One region of the Streptomyces sp. NPDC058620 genome, then DNA from elsewhere that is predicted to be linked to it. Evidence: predicted binding sites of a transcription regulator. Region 1 holds the regulator's gene; each other region holds the start of a gene.
What was found. Region 1 encodes HrcA, which represses chaperone genes, less so after heat shock. Its sites were predicted from a motif close to TTNGCACTCNGNNNNNCNGAGTGCNAA; they were not measured.
Positions count from the first base shown of each region.

Region 2: groL (chaperonin GroEL) is a predicted target of HrcA. The motif match lies at 1,366-1,392, and genes of this name have one in related genera.
Region 3: groES (co-chaperone GroES) is a predicted target of HrcA. The motif match lies at 1,886-1,912, and genes of this name have one in related genera.

Region 1 covers NZ_JBHXQO010000032.1:36,204-39,476, reverse strand. The annotation lists gene ACFWSK_RS25345 (DUF3097 domain-containing protein) at 1-313, opposite strand, end outside; gene ACFWSK_RS25340 (MBL fold metallo-hydrolase) at 339-1,061, opposite strand; gene hrcA (heat-inducible transcriptional repressor HrcA) at 1,226-2,242, shown strand; gene dnaJ (molecular chaperone DnaJ) at 2,243-3,273, shown strand, end outside.
Region 2 covers NZ_JBHXQO010000002.1:124,652-127,924, reverse strand. The annotation lists gene groL (chaperonin GroEL) at 1-1,203, opposite strand, end outside; gene ACFWSK_RS02975 (cold-shock protein) at 1,605-1,811, opposite strand; gene ACFWSK_RS02970 (MoaD/ThiS family protein) at 2,251-2,526, opposite strand; gene thrC (threonine synthase) at 2,556-3,273, opposite strand, start outside.
Region 3 covers NZ_JBHXQO010000002.1:452,207-455,479, reverse strand. The annotation lists gene groL (chaperonin GroEL) at 1-1,322, opposite strand, end outside; gene groES (co-chaperone GroES) at 1,422-1,730, opposite strand; gene ACFWSK_RS04635 (polysaccharide deacetylase family protein) at 1,952-2,893, opposite strand; gene ACFWSK_RS04630 (methyltransferase domain-containing protein) at 3,009-3,273, shown strand, end outside.

The DNA of each region.
Region 1 (3,273 bases):
GCGCCCCGGGGACCGCCAGCGAGCCGGAGGCCGTGCGTGCGGGACGGGCGGGGGCCGAGGAGCCGGGGCGGACCAGCGTGACGACCCGGCCCTCCAGCAGGAAGCCGCGCGGCTCCATCGGGAACACCCGGTGCTTGCCGAAGCGGTCCTCCAGGGTCACCGTCGGGCCCTGCGCCGTCTTCTCGCAACGGATCACCGCCCCGCAGAAGCCGGTGGCGGCCTCCTCGACGACCAGGTCGGGCTCGGCGGGGACCTCGGGGGCCGGTACGGACTTCTTCCACGGCGGGGTCAGGTCCGGCTGGTAGCTGCGCATCGGACGACGATACGGCGGCGGGCGGTCACGACACGCCGAACTGAGCCGCCAGTTGATCACGTTGCATCCGTACGAACGTGGCGTCCACCACCGCTCCGTGCCCCGGTACGTACACCGCGTCCTCACCGCCCAGAGCCAGCAGCCGGTCGAGAGCGGCCGGCCAGCGGGAGGGGATGGCGTCGTGGCCGGCCTGCGGTTCCCCGGACTGCTCGACCAGATCACCGCAGAACACCACGGCGGGCGAGCCCGGCACCAGAACCGCCAGGTCGTGACCGCTGTGACCAGGCCCCGCATTGGCCAGGAGCACCTGGAGCCCGCCGCCCAGATCGAGCGTCCACTCCCCGCACACCTCGTGGTGCGGGGCGACCAGCACGTCCACCGCTTCCGCCGCATCGTGCTCGGACACCCCGTGGTGCACCGCCGAGCTGTGCAGCTCGTCCGCCCCGTTCCTCAGCAGATCCACGATGCCGACCGCCCCGAACACCTCGGCCCCGGCGAACACCGCGGTGCCCAGAACATGATCGAAGTGCGGATGACTCAGTGCGATATGCGTCACCCTCCCGCCGAGCAGACGCTCCGCCTGGGAGCGCAGCTCGGCCCCCTCACGGAGCGAGGAACCGGTGTCGAAGAGCAGCGCACGGTCCGCTCCCGCCACCAGCGCGGCCGTCGCGTCCCACACCGGAAGGCGCCGGCGGCCCACACCGTTGCTCAACCGCTCCCAGCCGAGCTCTTCCCAAGAGACGTCCATACAACGACGCTATCGGCAACGACCTGCGCAGTCTCGCGGTAGCGTGACCGGTCGCCCTTGCCCGGGGGCCACCCCGCCCCCGTACACTGACGGAGGGGAATGCTGGCACTCGAACGCACAGAGTGCCAGGACGAGACCGGGAACCACAGCTGGAGGTGTGCGCGATGCTCAGCGAACGCAGACTCGAAGTGCTGCGCGCCATCGTCCAGGACTATGTCGGCACCGAGGAGCCGGTCGGCTCCAAGGCGCTGACCGAGCGGCACAACCTCGGGGTGTCCCCGGCCACGGTCCGCAACGACATGGCGGTGCTGGAGGACGAGGGCTTCATCGCCCAGCCCCACACCAGCGCGGGGCGCATTCCGACGGACAAGGGCTACCGGCTCTTCGTCGACCGGCTCGCGGGCGTCAAGCCCCTGTCGTCGCCGGAGCGCAGGGCCATTCAGAACTTCCTCGACGGCGCGGTCGACCTCGACGACGTCGTGGGCCGTACCGTGCGGCTGCTCGCGCAGCTGACCCGGCAGGTCGCCGTCGTGCAGTACCCCTCGCTGACCCGTTCGACGGTGCGGCACGTGGAACTGCTCCTGCTGGCTCCGGCCCGGCTGATGCTGGTGCTGATCACGGATACCGGCCGGGTCGAACAGCGTATGATCGACTGCCCTGCGCCGTTCGGTGAGACATCTCTGGCGGACCTCCGGGCGCGGCTCAACAGCCGTGTCGTGGGTCGCCGTTTCGCGGATGTCCCGCAACTGGTGCAGGACTTGCCGGAGTCCTTCGAGGGCGAGGACAGAGGAACCGTTTCCACGGTCCTCTCGATCCTTCTCGAAACTCTGGTGGAGGAGACGGAGGAGCGGCTGATGATCGGCGGCACCTCCAACCTCACCCGCTTCGGGCACGACTTCCCTGTGATGATCCGGCCGGTGCTGGAGGCATTGGAGGAGCAGGTCGTGCTGCTGAAGCTGCTCGGCGAGGCCAAGGACTCGGGCATGACCGTACGTATCGGTCACGAGAACGCCCACGAGGGCCTCAACTCCACGTCCGTGGTCGCGGTCGGCTACGGTTCGGGCGACGAGGCAGTCGCCAAACTCGGCGTGGTCGGACCGACCCGCATGGACTACCCCGGAACGATGGGAGCGGTACGCGCAGTGGCACGTTACGTCGGACAGATCCTGGCGGAGTCGTAAGTGGCCACGGACTACTACGCCGTACTCGGCGTGCGCCGCGACGCATCTCAGGACGAGATCAAGAAGGCATTCCGCAGGCTCGCCCGCGAGCTGCATCCGGATGTCAACCCGGACCCGAAGACCCAGGAGCGGTTCAAGGAGATCAACGCCGCCTACGAGGTGTTGTCGGACCCGCAGAAGAAGCAGGTCTACGACCTCGGCGGCGACCCGCTGTCCGCCTCCGGCGGCGGTGGCGCGGGCGGATTCGGACAGGGTGGCTTCGGCAACTTCTCCGACATCATGGACGCGTTCTTCGGTACGGCGTCCCAGCGCGGGCCCCGTTCACGGACCCGGCGCGGCCAGGACGCCATGATCCGGCTGGAGATCGACCTCTCCGAGGCGGCCTTCGGTACGACCAAGGACATCCAGGTCGACACGGCGGTCGTCTGTACGACCTGTAGCGGTGAGGGCGCCGCGCCCGGCACCTCCGCCCAGACCTGTGACATGTGCCGCGGCCGCGGTGAGGTCTCGCAGGTCACCCGGTCCTTCCTCGGCCAGGTCATGACCTCGCGGCCCTGCCCGCAGTGCCAGGGCTTCGGTACGGTCGTGCCGACCCCCTGCCCGGAGTGCGCCGGAGACGGCCGCATCCGCTCACGTCGCACGCTCACGGTGAAGATCCCGGCAGGTGTCGACAACGGCACCCGGATCCAGCTCGCGGGCGAGGGCGAGGTCGGCCCCGGCGGCGGCCCGGCCGGCGATCTGTACGTCGAGATCCACGAGCTGTCGCACGCCGTGTTCCAGCGGCGAGGCGACGACCTGCACTGCACGGTCACCATCCCGATGACGGCGGCGGCCCTCGGCACCCAGGTGCCGCTGGAGACGCTGGACGGCATGGAGGAGATCGACATCAGGCCGGGCACGCAGTCCGGCCAGTCGGTTCCGCTGCACGGGCGCGGCATCACGCATCTGCGGGGCGGCGGGCGCGGTGATCTCATCGTGCACGTCGAGGTCATGACCCCGTCGAAGCTGGACGCGGAGCAGGAGCGCGTCCT
Region 2 (3,273 bases), on a different contig from region 1:
GGCGTTGCGCACCGCGTCCTCGATGCGGTGCTTGCGCTCCTTGAGCTCGACCTCGGTCGCGGCGCCGGCCTTGATGACGGCCACGCCGCCGGCCAGCTTCGCGAGGCGCTCCTGGAGCTTCTCGCGGTCGTAGTCCGAGTCGGAGTTCTCGATCTCGGCACGGATCTGCTTGACGCGACCCTGAACCTGGTCGCTCTCGCCCGCACCGTCGACGATCGTGGTCTCGTCCTTGGTGATGACGACCTTGCGGGCGCTGCCGAGCAGGTCCAGGCCGGCGTTCTCCAGCTTGAGACCGACCTCCTCGGAGATGACGGTGCCACCGGTGAGGATGGCGATGTCGCCGAGCATGGCCTTGCGGCGGTCACCGAAGCCCGGAGCCTTGACGGCGACGGACTTGAAGGTGCCACGGATCTTGTTGACGACCAGGGTCGACAGGGCCTCGCCCTCGACGTCCTCCGCGATGATCAGCAGCGGCTTACCCGACTGCATGACCTTCTCGAGCAGCGGAAGGAGGTCCTTCACGTTGCTGATCTTGGAGTTGACGATCAGGATGTACGGGTCGTCGAAGGACGTCTCCATACGCTCCATGTCGGTGGCGAAGTACGCCGAGATGTAGCCCTTGTCGAAGCGCATACCCTCGGTGAGCTCCAGCTCCAGACCGAAGGTCTGGGACTCCTCGACGGTGATGACGCCTTCCTTGCCGACCTTGTCCATAGCCTCGGCGATCTTGGCGCCGATCTCGGTGTCAGCAGCGGAGATGGAGGCGGTCGAAGCGATCTGCTCCTTGGTCTCCACGTCCTTCGCCTGCTCCAGCAGAGCGGCGGAGACGGCCTCGACGGCCTTCTCGATGCCACGCTTCAGAGCCATCGGGTTGGCACCCGCGGCGACATTGCGCAGACCCTCGCGGACGAGAGCCTGAGCGAGAACGGTGGCGGTGGTCGTACCGTCGCCGGCGACGTCGTCCGTCTTCTTGGCGACCTCCTTGACCAGCTCCGCACCGATCTTCTCGTACGGGTCCTCGAGCTCGATCTCCTTGGCGATGGAAACACCATCGTTGGTGATCGTGGGCGCGCCCCACTTCTTCTCGAGGACGACGTTACGGCCCTTGGGGCCGAGGGTGACCTTGACGGCGTCGGCGAGCTGGTTCATCCCGCGCTCGAGACCGCGCCGTGCCTCCTCGTCGAACGCGATGATCTTGGCCATGTGAAGTGGTCCTCCCGGACAGGGGTGGATTCTCCGGACCGAGAGGCGCCCGCGACGGACGGCCAGCGTGCTGTGTGGTTCCTTGCCCCACGCAGCCTGCGGGCCTCACCGGCCCGGTCCAAGTTTCTGTCACTCTCACCTGGAGAGTGCTAACGCCAATGATTAGCACTCGACCCCTGCGAGTGCAAGCGTCCCCCTCGGGATGTGGACAACCGGGCGTGCCCGGACGGGGTGCCGGCCGGAGGATGCGCACAGGCGCACGGAGGGCACACGGACGCACGGGGGACGCCCGGACGCATGGACACCCGGACGCGTGGACACCCGGACGCACGTAGGGCCCGTACCCCTGGGGGTACGGGCCCTACGTGCGTGAGTAGTGTCGTTGGCCGACCGCGCCGAGCTCAGCCGACGGCGAGCTTGACCATGTCCGCCTGCGGCCCCTTCTGGCCCTGCGAGATTTCGAATTCAACTCGCTGACCCTCTTCGAGGGTGCGGTACCCGTCCATCTGGATCGCGCTGTAGTGGACGAAAACATCCGCACCACCGTCGACCGCGATGAAGCCGTACCCCTTCTCCGCGTTGAACCACTTGACGGTGCCCTGAGCCATGCCTAACTCCCCTATTACTGGCCCTTGCACAGGACCGCACTTCGCGGGCCCGGGTCAGAACTCACCCTCCGACCGGAGAGGGTGCGTGCGCCGGAACGCGTCGACCGCGGCCGAATGTATCTGCCCAACTGCCCTCTGCAACAGGTCAATCGGACGAGAATTCTGGGCACAACCGATCGCCCCTATATGGGGAATTCATGAGATTCCTGGGCAAGTCGGGCCTGACAAAGGCCACTTATGGCTCAAGGGGGTCGCACACTTTGGCTGCTTCTTATCGCGACCGGGCGCATTCTCATATGCGGGCGGCACAGGCAGCGGAGGGGACTTCCCAACTCTACCGCGCTTAACCATGCAGAATTACCCCCTCCGCTTCTCTCGCGGAGGGGGTAACAGGGATAACGCTGTGAAGCCGGCGGCCGTGCGCGCGCCGGCCCGGCGGTCAGCCTCCGGCGACGGCCGGGATGATCGAGACGCCGGCACCGTCCGGCGTGGCCGCGTCCAGGCCGCCCTCGAAGCGCACGTCGTCGTCGTTGACGTACACGTTCACGAAGCGGCGGAGCTTGCCCTGGTCGTCCAGGACGCGGGCGGCGATGCCCGGGTGGTTCTTCTCCAGGGACGCGATGACCTCGGAGAGGATCGCGCCCTCCGCCGGAACCTCGGCCTGGCCGCCCGTGTAGGTGCGGAGGATGGTGGGGATGCGGACCTTGACGCTCATGGTGGGTGCCTTCCTTCGGTCTCGGGTGATCAGCTGGTGGCGAGGCCGGCGGCGCGGAACGCGTCCAGGCTCGGCCGGATCGTCGCGGTCGCCTGCGAGGTCGCGGCCACCGCGTCGAGCGTCTTGAGACCGTCACCGGTGTTCAGGACGACGGTGGTCAGCGTCGGGTCGAGGAGACCCGCCTCGATCAGCTTCTTCGTCACGCCGACCGTCACCCCGCCCGCGGTCTCCGCGAAGATGCCCTCGGTACGGGCCAGCAGCTTGATCGCGTCGACGATCTGCTCGTCGTTCACGTCCTCCACGGCCCCACCGGTACGGCGGGCGATGTCCAGGACGTACGGACCGTCGGCCGGGTTCCCGATCGCCAGGGACTTGGCGATCGTGTTCGGCTTCTGGGGACGCACGACGTCGTGACCGGCCTTGAAGGCCACCGACACCGGGGAGCAGCCCTCGGCCTGGGCGCCGAAGATCTTGTACGGCTTGTCCTCGACCAGACCCAGCTTGATGAGCTCCTGGAGCCCCTTGTCGATCTTCGTGAGCTGCGAACCCGAGGCGATCGGGATCACGAGCTGGTCGGGCAGCTGCCAGCCGAGCTGCTCGCAGATCTCGTACGCGAGGGTCTTGGAGCCCTCGCCGTAGTACGGACGCAGGTTGACGTTGACGAAGCCCCAGCCCTCGCCGAGCGGGTCGCCGATGAGCTCGGAACAGAAGCGGTTGACGTCGTCGTAGTTGCCCTCGATGCCGACC
Region 3 (3,273 bases), on a different contig from region 1:
GCGACACCCGTGGCCTCGTCGCCGGTCTTGCCGAGGTTGCCCTCGAGGACCTTGACGGCGTGGACCAGAGCGGAGCCACCACCGGAGACGATGCCCTCCTCGACCGCGGCGCGGGTCGCGGAGATGGCGTCCTCCAGACGGTGCTTCTTCTCCTTGAGCTCCACCTCGGTGGCGGCACCGACACGGATCACGCACACGCCGCCGGCCAGCTTCGCGAGGCGCTCCTGGAGCTTCTCGCGGTCCCAGTCGGAGTCCGTGGAGTCGATCTCGGCCTTGATCTGGTTGACCCGGCCCTTGACGTCGGCGGAGTCGCCGCCGCCGTCGACGATGGTCGTGTCGTCCTTGGAGACGGTGACGCGGCGGGCGGTGCCCAGCACGTCGAGACCGGCCTGGTCGAGCTTGAGGCCGACCTCTTCGGCGATGACGGTCGCACCCGTGAGGGTGGCGATGTCGCCGAGCATGGCCTTGCGGCGGTCACCGAAGCCCGGGGCCTTCACCGCGACGGCGTTGAAGGTGCCGCGGATCTTGTTGACGACCAGGGTCGACAGGGCTTCGCCCTCGACGTCCTCGGCGATGATCAGCAGCGGCTTGGAGCCACCCGTCTGGATGACCTTCTCCAGCAGCGGGAGCAGCTCCTGGATGGAGCCGATCTTGCCCTGGTGGATCAGGATGTACGGGTCGTCGAGGACGGCCTCCATACGCTCCTGGTCGGTCACCATGTACGGGGAGAGGTAGCCCTTGTCGAAGGCCATACCCTCGGTGAACTCGAGGTCCAGACCGAAGGTGTTGGACTCCTCGACGGTGATGACACCGTCCTTGCCGACCTTGTCCATCGCGTCCGCGATGAGCTCGCCGACCTGCGAGTCCTGCGCGGAGAGCGCGGCCACGGCGGCGATGTCGGACTTGTCGTCGATCGGGCGGGCGGTCGCGAGGAGCTCCTCGGACACGGCCTTGACCGCGGCGTCGATGCCCTTCTTCAGGGCGGCCGGGGAGGCGCCCGCGGCGACGTTGCGCAGACCCTCGCGGACGAGCGCCTGGGCCAGGACGGTGGCGGTGGTGGTGCCGTCACCCGCTACGTCGTTGGTCTTGGTCGCCACCTCCTTCACCAGCTGGGCACCGAGGTTCTCGAACGGGTCGTCGAGCTCGACCTCGCGCGCGATGGTGACACCGTCGTTGGTGATGGTGGGAGCGCCGAACTTCTTGTCGATGACGACGTTGCGGCCCTTGGGGCCGATCGTCACCTTGACCGTGTCGGCAAGCTTGTTGACGCCGCGCTCAAGGGCGCGACGGGCGTCCTCGTCGAACTTCAGAATCTTCGCCATGGGCTGTTGCCTGTCCTCTCAAACGAACTGCGCCCCTGACCACCCGGCTAGTTATTTCGCGGGGGCCAGGGGCGCAGAACAGAAACAAACGTGGGTGAATTACTTCTCGATGATCGCGAGCACGTCGCGAGCCGAGAGGACGAGGTACTCCTCGCCGTTGTACTTCACCTCGGTGCCGCCGTACTTGCTGTACAGGACGACGTCGCCGGTCTTGACGTCGAGCGGAAGACGCTCGCCGTTCTCGAAGCGGCCCGGGCCCACGGCCAGGACGACGCCCTCCTGGGGCTTCTCCTTGGCGGTGTCGGGAATGACCAGGCCGGAGGCCGTGGTCTGCTCGGCGTCGAGCGGCTGGACCACAATGCGGTCCTCAAGCGGCTTGATCGCAACCTTGGAGCTGGTGGTCGACACGATCCGGTCTCCCCCTTCGGAGATCTCACGGGGTTTAACAGTCTTTGGGGTGGCGACCAGGTCGATCCGTCGTCGCGGGTGCCGGACCTGCCCTGTCGCACGGTGATGCTGGCACTCTCCAGTGGGGAGTGCCAGCACTGAGACTATGACCGCGATTAGCACTCGGTCAAGCGGAGTGCCAATTCACCACCCCTGCGTGGCGGACGCGCCGCCCTCCCGTGTCAGACGTAGTCCTCCAGCCTGGCGACCGCGTAACCCTTGTCCGTGACCGTCTTCATGACCCGCCGGATCATGTCCGGCATGGAGCCCTTCCAGTCCTCGCGCCCCCGGAAGTGGGTGAGGATGATGTCGCCGGGGTGCAGGTCCCGGTCCCACTCACGCCATTCCATGTGGTCGGGGAACGCCTCGGACGCCCACAGCGGCACGGCCTTGATGCCGCAGGACTTGGCGATGCGCAGGGTGTCGCGGTTGTAGTTGCCGTACGGCGGCCGGAAGAGCGTGGGCCGTTTCCCGAAGTGCTTCGCCATCATGTCCTGCTGGCCGCAGATCTCCCGCTCCTGCTCGGCATAGGACAGGCCGGGCATATAACGGTGGTTCAGCGTGTGGTTGCTGAGGACGACACCGCGGGCCTGCATCTTCTTGAAGTAGCCGTAGTCCTCGTTCACCACGTAGTCGCTGAGGAACGCGCTGTACGGGATGTCCAGTTCCGTCATCATCCGCAGCAGCGCGGGGTCCTTCTCGGCCCCGTCGTCCATCGTCAGGAAGACGATCCGCTCCTTGGTCGGCACAGTGGTGAAGACGGGCGGGAGCGCGTCCCCGCCGGTGACTTCGAATCCCTTGCGGGTGGTGATGCGCGGCTTGACGGCCGGCGGTTCGGGAGCGGTCAGCGGAATCTTCGCCAGCCCCCACTTCTTGGCCGCGGCGACCCGCGCGGCCTGCTTCCGCCGCATCTTCTCGGCGTACACGGACAGCGCGCCGGCCGGCGCCGCCTTCAGTGCGGGCGGGCCCTCCTGACCGGTGGCGGGCGATACCGGCCGCTTGGCGCCGGTGGCGCTGTCCGCGCCGTCTGCGGCGCACCCTGAAGCGACGGCGGTGGCGAGGAGGGCGATCAGGGCCGTACGGACCGGCCCACGGACGAGGCGGCCTGATCTGCGCCACGTCATGGCGAATTGTCCCTTTTGTCGTACTAGCTGCATGGCGCCGCATCCTGCCAGGACGCGCCCGGACGCCGGGACCGACACCGCCGCCGGGCCCGCCCGGTCCCCCGGCTGGCTCACAATGGGCCGGGTGAACGCTCTCCCCACGCCCGACGCGCCCGACCCGCTCGCCGCCTTCCACGCGCTCCGCACCCCCGAGGGCGCGGCGCTCCTGGCCGAGCTGCGCGACCACGACCCCGCCCGGGAACTGGCCACCGCGACCCGCCTGCGCCGCGGCCACCCGGCCGGCCTGGTGTCGGCGGCCCTGGGGCAGGCCCGGCTGCGGCAGCGGGCGGTGGCGAAGTTCGGGGCCGAGGACGCGTACCGGATGTTCTTCACTCCCAACG